Regions from separate parts of the Glutamicibacter sp. NPDC087661 genome, predicted to be linked through region 2. Evidence: predicted binding sites of a transcription regulator. Region 2 holds the regulator's gene; the other holds the start of a gene.

Region 1 (3,678 bases), on a different contig from region 2:
TTCGCACCGCGCTGGCGGCGCGCCCGGATCCGCAGGCCAAGGACACCGCTTTCGACACCGTGCTGATGGCGCGCGATGAACACGGGGAGCTGTCCAACGATGCCCTCTCGGCCACCGCGCTGGGCTTCACCATGGGTTCCTCCGCCCTGCTGGCACCGTTCGAGGAACGCTACTGGGCCGCGATCCTGCCGGTCTTCGAGACCATGGGCATGGAATTCGCCACGCGCGTGATCGAGGGGCTGTATCCAGGGCACCAGGATCTCCAGGGCGCCATCGAGCAGAACCATGCACTGGCTACCGCTACCGCATGGCTGGAACGCCATGAGAGCGCACCGGCCGCCCTCAAGCGCATCCTGCTTGAGGAACGCGCAGAACTGGAACGCTCGCTGAAGGCCCAGGCCTACAGCCGCACCAGCCGCTAGGCGCTGGCCCTCCGAAGCCGGCCCGCTGCTTATCCACGCAGCGGGCCGGCTTTTCCGTGCCGCTACACGCTGCCGGCGCAGCGGAGATGGCAGGGCCACAGCAACCATGGCCTCAAGCAAAACATGGGCCTGGCCTCGAACTTGATCGAGAACAGCCCCTTGGATCTTGGCTCGCTACGGAACCCGCGCGGTCCACTGCGCGGTAGCGAATTTGGCCTCGGCCAATTCCTTCGCCGCCAGACGGGATTCGGCATCCAGCTGCGCCGGCTTGGCCCCGGTGCGCTTGGCGAAGGTGTCCATCATGACGTTGATGATCTCCATGCGATCCAGCTTTGTCTGCGACTTCAGCGGATCCACACGCTTGACCGCTGAGGTGATGCCCTTGTCGGAGATCTTCTCCCGGCCAATGCGCAGCACCTGGGTCATCTTCTCCGCGTCGATGTCGTAGCTCATCGTGACGTGGTGCAGCATCGCACCGTTGGCCAGGCGCTTTTGCGCTGCGCCGCCGATCTTGCCGGCAGGGGTCGCGATGTCGTTCAGCGGCTTGTAGTACGCTTCCAGGCCGATGCTTTCCAGCGCTTCCATCACCCAGGCGTCCAGGTACGGGTAGGAATCGGCAAAGCTCATGCCGTCCACCAGGGATTCAGGAGCGTAGAGCGAGTAGGTAATGCAGTTGCCAGCTTCCATGAACATCGCGCCGCCTCCGGAAATGCGGCGAACCACCTGGATGCCGTGCTTTTCGGCTTGCTCCATGTCCACTTCGTTCTTCAGCGACTGGAAGGATCCGATCACGACGGCACCTTCGCTCCAGTCCCAGAAACGGATGGTCGGCTTGCGGGTCCCCTTGGCGATTTGCCGGGTCAGCACCTCATCCAGCGCCACTTGCTCGGTGATTGGAATGATCTCCGGGCCCAGGACTTCCCACTCGTGGTCTTCCCACTTGGTGGCGTGTCCCAGCGCGCGGCGGACGACGCGCGCGATGGCGTCTTCGTCAAAACCGAACATCACTGCGCCTTCACGCAGATTGTCGGTTACCGCATTGCGTATGGTGCTGTGGCTGGCGTCCGCTGGCAAACCGCGTAGCGCATCATTCAAGTCATCGAGTGCATCATCTGGTTCCAGGAAGAAGTCGCCATTCAATGACACTTCGGTGATCACGCCATCGGAAGTATCCAGATCTACAACGACTAATTTGCCACCGACTACCTTGTATTCACCATGATGCTTCATGGTTTCATTCTATCCCCGGCTGCCCGCTAGTCGAATCCACGCACCCCCGGATTCGGTGGTTCGCAGTGGCAACATTCGACGCCGGATAACAATCGAATAAATATTCGAGAATACTTCCACATTCCGCGGATTTCCGGGCCAAACTGTCTGTTGCCGGCAGGATAATTAACTATGGCTATACCCGATTTCATCCATGACGACGATGATGAACATCGTCTACCGTTGCCCCCAGCTGGCACTCGCACAGAATCCCACAAGGATTCGTTATTCAGCGACCATCTCGAACATCACCTGTTCCATGGTCCGCTGAAGCAATTGGCAGATGAGCTCTACGACGCGGGCCCGCTCAATGGCCCCGACGACGCCCTCGAACGGCTGAAGAAGATCCAACGCATTCAGAGCACCCTCGATGCAATGACATCTGTGCTGCTGGCCGATTCAGTAGAACAAGTCAGTGAATCATTTGCCGATATGATCGCCACCGCGGGGACCACTACCGAGGAGGAGGAACGCGAGGCTCGGAAAAGTGCTCAATACTATGGCGTTGACCGCGGCAGTGACCAGGTCATCAACTCCAACTTCATCGCAGAAGCGGCTGTCGCGCTGCGTGAGACCCCTCGCATGGTAGGCAAGCGGATGTTCTATGCCAAGGGTCTTCGCTACGCCTGCAAGGAAACCCTCACGGCTTTGGCTGCAGGAGAGATCACGCCCAAGGCAGCGCATGACATCGTGAAGTATTCGCAGGACTTGCTCCCCGAACAAATCATGCAGATGCAACGCGTGCTGTTGCCCATGGCGAAGACTGCGTCTGATGACGCGATATACCAACGCGCACGCCGGTTCCATGACAGGATGTGCCCGGAGGCCGCCGAACAAAGGCACAAGAAGTCTGAAAAGAATCGCAAGCTCACGCTATGGGATAACGAAAATGGCATGTCCACCCTCAAGTACTACAACAGTGCCGCAGTGATTCATTCCATCAAGAACTCCGTCAAGTGGCTAGCTGATCAGCATAACGATCCGCAGGATCCCCGCACCCGGGAGCTAATAGAAGCGGACGCCTTTGCAGACATCATCCTCAACGGCTGGCCGGACCGGGAAGGCACGCCCCTCAAGCCACGGGTATCCATCACGATTCCCGCGGTGGAAATGCTGGCGGATCCTACAAGGACCGTGGCTGACCTGGAAGGCTACGGCCCCATCCCACTGGGGGTCGCATTGGTGTTGGCAAAGGATGCGCCTTCGTTCCAGCGCGTGCTGACCGACCCATGGACTGGCGCCGCGATAGATGTCGAGCGAAGGCGCTACCGGCCCTCGCAGAGCCTCAAGGATCTGTTACGGCACCGCGATGAGCATTGCTGCTTCCCCGGCTGTCGCCGTCCAGCTGACCGCTCCGAGATTGACCATATAAATGGCTGGGCTCACGGAGGGCATACGACCAGGGACAATACGCATCTGCTGTGCAAGCAGCATCAAATGTTCAAGCATGCATTGGGTTGGAAAGTCGTTCCGCGTCCTGACGGATCCAAGATGTGGGTGACTCCACACGGGCTGAGCGCACTCGTTATTCCGGAAAGCGTCAAGCGTGTGGACCAATTCGATCATGTAAATGATCATTGCCCAGAGCGCCCTAAGGTCATTCCTTTGCCGCATATTCGACTCACGGCAGAAGTACGCAGGGTACTTGGGCTCAAGCCTCGCGTCGACATTCCAGACGAGGATCCCGGTCCTGAATCGCCGCCAGATGACGGCCAGAAGGAAACAGGCTGAGGACGCTATCCCGATTGACCGGTTTTTGGGTGACAGAATTTTTCAGTCACCAGCACCTCCACACCACCAATAACACCATTCACGCAACGGCGATGGAGCCAGTTGCTCGGAGCAGTGCGGCCAAGACGTCTGCTTCGACGAGTCAGCGAATCCTTATTCAGCCGCCACTGGAAACCCCGACGGCTATAGCACCGAAAAGCTCTGGGCAAACGCTCCTGACAATATTTTTCAGTCAATGGCGCCTCCAGGCAACTGC
Region 2 (3,678 bases):
TTCCAAGAAGGCTGTGGTTTCCGATTCGGTTCCTGCCGTAACACGCAAGGTTCCCGGGATTCCATTGTCGCGGATGATGATGCCGGCTTCCAACAGGCCTTCCCAAATCTTGTGGGGGTCTTCGACGCCACCGAAGAAGACGAAGTTGGAGTCGGAGACCGATGGCTTGAGGCCAAGTTCCTTCAGGCGCGCGACGATGCGGTCCCGCTGGGACTTGATGTCCTCGACCTGGGCCAACAGCAACTCGATGTTCTTCAAGGCCGCGATGGCGGTTGCCTGGGTCACTGCCGACAGGTGGTACGGCAGTCGCACCAAGCGGATGGCATCGGTGACTTCTGGCGCAGCGGCCAGGTAGCCTACGCGCGCACCGGCCAGGGCGAAAGCCTTGGACATGGTGCGCGAGACAATCAGCCGCTGGCGGCCTTCGAGCAGGCTCAGCGCCGAGGTGGTGCTGGCCAAGGAGAACTCGGCGTACGCCTCATCCACGATCACCATGCCGTTATGCTCGCTCATGGCTTCATATACCGCGGTGATGACGTCCAGGCCAAGGGCCGTGCCGGTGGGGTTATTCGGAGAGCAGAGGAAAACGATGTTCGGCTTGTGCTCGCGAACCTGTGCGGCTGCGGAATCGGCGGACAACGTGAAATCTGCGGCGCGTTCACCGGCGATATATTTCGTGTCAGTACCACTGGCAAGCAGCGGGTACATGGAGTAGGTTGGGCCGAAGCTCATCACGGCACGGCCGGGGCCGCCAAAGGCTTGCAGGATTTGCTGCAGGATTTCATTGGAACCGTTAGCGGCCCAGATATTGTCCTTGGTGAGCGAGTGGCCGAGGTAATCGGCTAGGAGTTCGCGAAGCTCGGTGAACTCGCGGTCCGGATACCGGTTCAACATTGCCGCCGCCTTGGCCACCTCTTGTGCAATGGCATCGACGACTGTCGGTGGCAACGGATGGGTGTTCTCGTTGACGTTCAGCTGGATGGGCACGTCAATTTGTGGTGCGCCATAAGGGGATAGCCCGCGGAGATTCTCACGCAAGGGCAGCTGACTCAAAAGTTCACTGCGGTCATTCACGCATCAAGTCTACGTGCGCAGCGCGCCTGCCGGTGAATCCGCTACGGCCACAGGTAACAAACTCGAAGCAGGCTGGGGAAGCTAGCCGGCAAGGACCGGAATCGACAAGGTTTCGCCAACCTGGATTTCGCTGCCGGTCAGGGCATTGAGTTCGGCGATGTGGCCCACTGCCGAGGTCACGTCGTAACCGGTGGCGTAATCCCGGGCCAGGCTCCACAGCGTATCCCCTGGAATAACGGTGACATCAACGGTTCCGACTCCAACAGGAGTATCGGCTGCGGCATGCGCGTCAGAGGCAAACATGGAGATGAAGAAAGCTGCGGCGATGGTGAGTGCGAAAATGGGCATACCCACAAGCACGGCCCATCCGCGACGGTTGATGCGGATCTTCAGTGGTGCCTGGGTCTGATTTGAGTCAAGTGCGACGGTTGCCATGACTTTGTCTCCTCAAGAAATTCAAGTGATGCGAATTTGTATTCGAAAGCGTAGATTCGAAAGCGTAGATTCGAAAACTTGTTCGAACCTCGTATATCTGTTCTAACAGAGGTTTGCGGAACTTGTCCAGAAGTTTTCGAACAAATCTTTGAAAGAAGCTCGCTTATCTACTAAGATTTCGAAGTAGACGAGCAATGAAAACATCTCACCATCTAGCGCCGACAGTTTGGACTTACGAACTTTCGAATGATTGCTAGGGAAGGCAAAATCTCATGTCAGCTTCACAACGCACTCCCCGATCGAATGCACGTTCGCTGACGATTCGCCAAAAGAAGATCCTGGAGACGATCCAGCGGTCAATCGGCAAGAACGGTTATCCACCATCGATGCGTGAGATTGGTGACGCAGTAGGGCTCAAGAGCCTTTCGAGCGTCACCCACCAGCTGAGCCAGCTGGAAAAGCTCGGCTATATCCGTCGAGATCCACGCCGTCCGCGCGCAATGGAAATCCTGCTGCCTCTGCAGCTGGCCGAAGACGCCGAGAAGGCCGAAGTTTCGAAGCCGGTCGAGCCAGATGCCAGCGAAGACGCCAAGATCATTGAATTGAGCACTTCCGCTGACACCACCATGGTTCCCCTGGTTGGCCGTATCGCTGCCGGCGGTCCGATCCTTGCCGAACAGTCCGTCGAAGATGTTTTCTCGTTGCCTCGTCAGCTCGTAGGCCACGGCGAACTGTTCATGCTCAAGGTTTCCGGCGATTCAATGGTTGACGCTGCGATTTGCGATGGCGACTGGGTAGTTGTCCGCCGCCAGCAGACGGCGGACAACGGCGACATCGTAGCTGCCCTGCTCGATGAAGAAGCCACGGTAAAGACTTTCCGGCAGCGTGACGGGCATACCTGGCTGCTTCCGCAGAACTCGCGCTACGAACCAATTTTGGGTGATGCCGCAACGATCATGGGACGCGTCGTCTCGGTGATGCGCTCGCTCTAGAATACGTACGGTCATTGCGCTGGTGCTTGGCACCAGCGCAATTCTCGTTTAACCCGCTATTGGCCGGCGTTCAACTCGAATTGAGCGGCCGCCGAGAAGATCATCCAGCGTTGGATTGCCGCCGAAAGCCGGCGTGGTTCCTGGTCAGCCAGATGGCGCGCCGTTGCCATGACCAGCCTCCTGGCCTGCTCCCGGCTCCGGGCTTCCAAGCGGCCATCATTACCGGCGAGGGCCAGATATCGGCAGAGTATCCCCGCGAACAGGTTGCCGTCTCCCCCGCTGTTGAACGAGAGGACCCCGGCAGCAGTTGACAGCGATTTCGTGGTGGCATCGATCAGTACTTTAGCGTGAGCCAGATCAGCAGGCTCGCCAAGCTCAAGCAATGCCCCGAGCACCAGGCCCTGGTTATAGGTGTAGACCGCTGGTTCCACGGCGTGTCCCTGCGTGGTCAACCGAAGTCCGTCCAGATACAGTCCTCGCTCCACGCTGAACAGATTCTTTTCCAGCCACTGGAGAAGCTCTCGCGCGGTCTCTTTCTCCCCGGTACGGGCAAAGAACAGTGCCGCCGGCGCGTTGGCTGGCGTGTTCTTGAAATCCCGCTTTCTGGACCAGTGCAGGCCGCCGTCCAGCACCCCATCCATGCCGGCATGGAGCTGCCGTCCCAGCGTCCGAACTGCCGCCTCGGCAGGACGGCTCCTGTGTCCCGTCACCAGCTGCGTGAACTCTGACAGGCGGCCGCTGGCCAGGGCAAGCCAAGCCATGTCGTCGAAGAAGTAGTTGGGCAAGATCCCGAAGTTTCGAATTCGAATGCCGCGCAATAGGCCGTTGGCCCGGGCAAGCGCTTCGCGCGCCCGGTGTTCGTTGCCTTCGTCCCAGTACGATCGGCCCTCATCGATGATGGCATCCAGATAGTGCGCCTGCCACCAATAGTTCCACTCCGCAAGCGGGTGCGCGAAACCATTGAGATTGCTGAGCATGCTTCCGTCGCGCAACCGATGCGCTTTGCTGTAGCTCTGTCCAATCCACGTTCCGGGCAACCCCATGAGGCGATGCCCGAACCGCTGGTGGGTGTCGATCGCGGCTTGGTGCGCCAATTCCTGCATGGACTCCATGGTGCCTTCCGATTCGAGCTTCATCAGTTCTTGTCACAGACCTTAGTGCATCTGGAAGCATCATG

Evidence for each region. Region 2 encodes LexA, which represses DNA repair genes until DNA is damaged. Its sites were predicted from a motif close to TCGAACANNTGTTCGA; they were not measured.
Region 1: a site for LexA is predicted at 1,745-1,760, ahead of ACIOTN_RS05220 (DUF222 domain-containing protein). Genes of this name have one in related genera too.

The regions. Positions count from the first base shown of each region.
Region 1 covers NZ_JBIUWE010000001.1:1,096,153-1,099,830, forward strand. Annotated here, with positions in the region: gene pepN (aminopeptidase N) at 1-422, shown strand, start outside; gene ACIOTN_RS05215 (biotin/lipoate A/B protein ligase family protein) at 597-1,652, opposite strand; gene ACIOTN_RS05220 (DUF222 domain-containing protein) at 1,824-3,422, shown strand.
Region 2 covers NZ_JBIUWE010000005.1:335,062-338,739, reverse strand. Annotated here, with positions in the region: gene ACIOTN_RS15015 (histidinol-phosphate transaminase) at 1-1,074, opposite strand, end outside; gene ACIOTN_RS15010 (LysM peptidoglycan-binding domain-containing protein) at 1,156-1,509, opposite strand; gene lexA (transcriptional repressor LexA) at 1,782-2,501, shown strand; gene ACIOTN_RS15000 (glycoside hydrolase family 76 protein) at 2,558-3,637, opposite strand.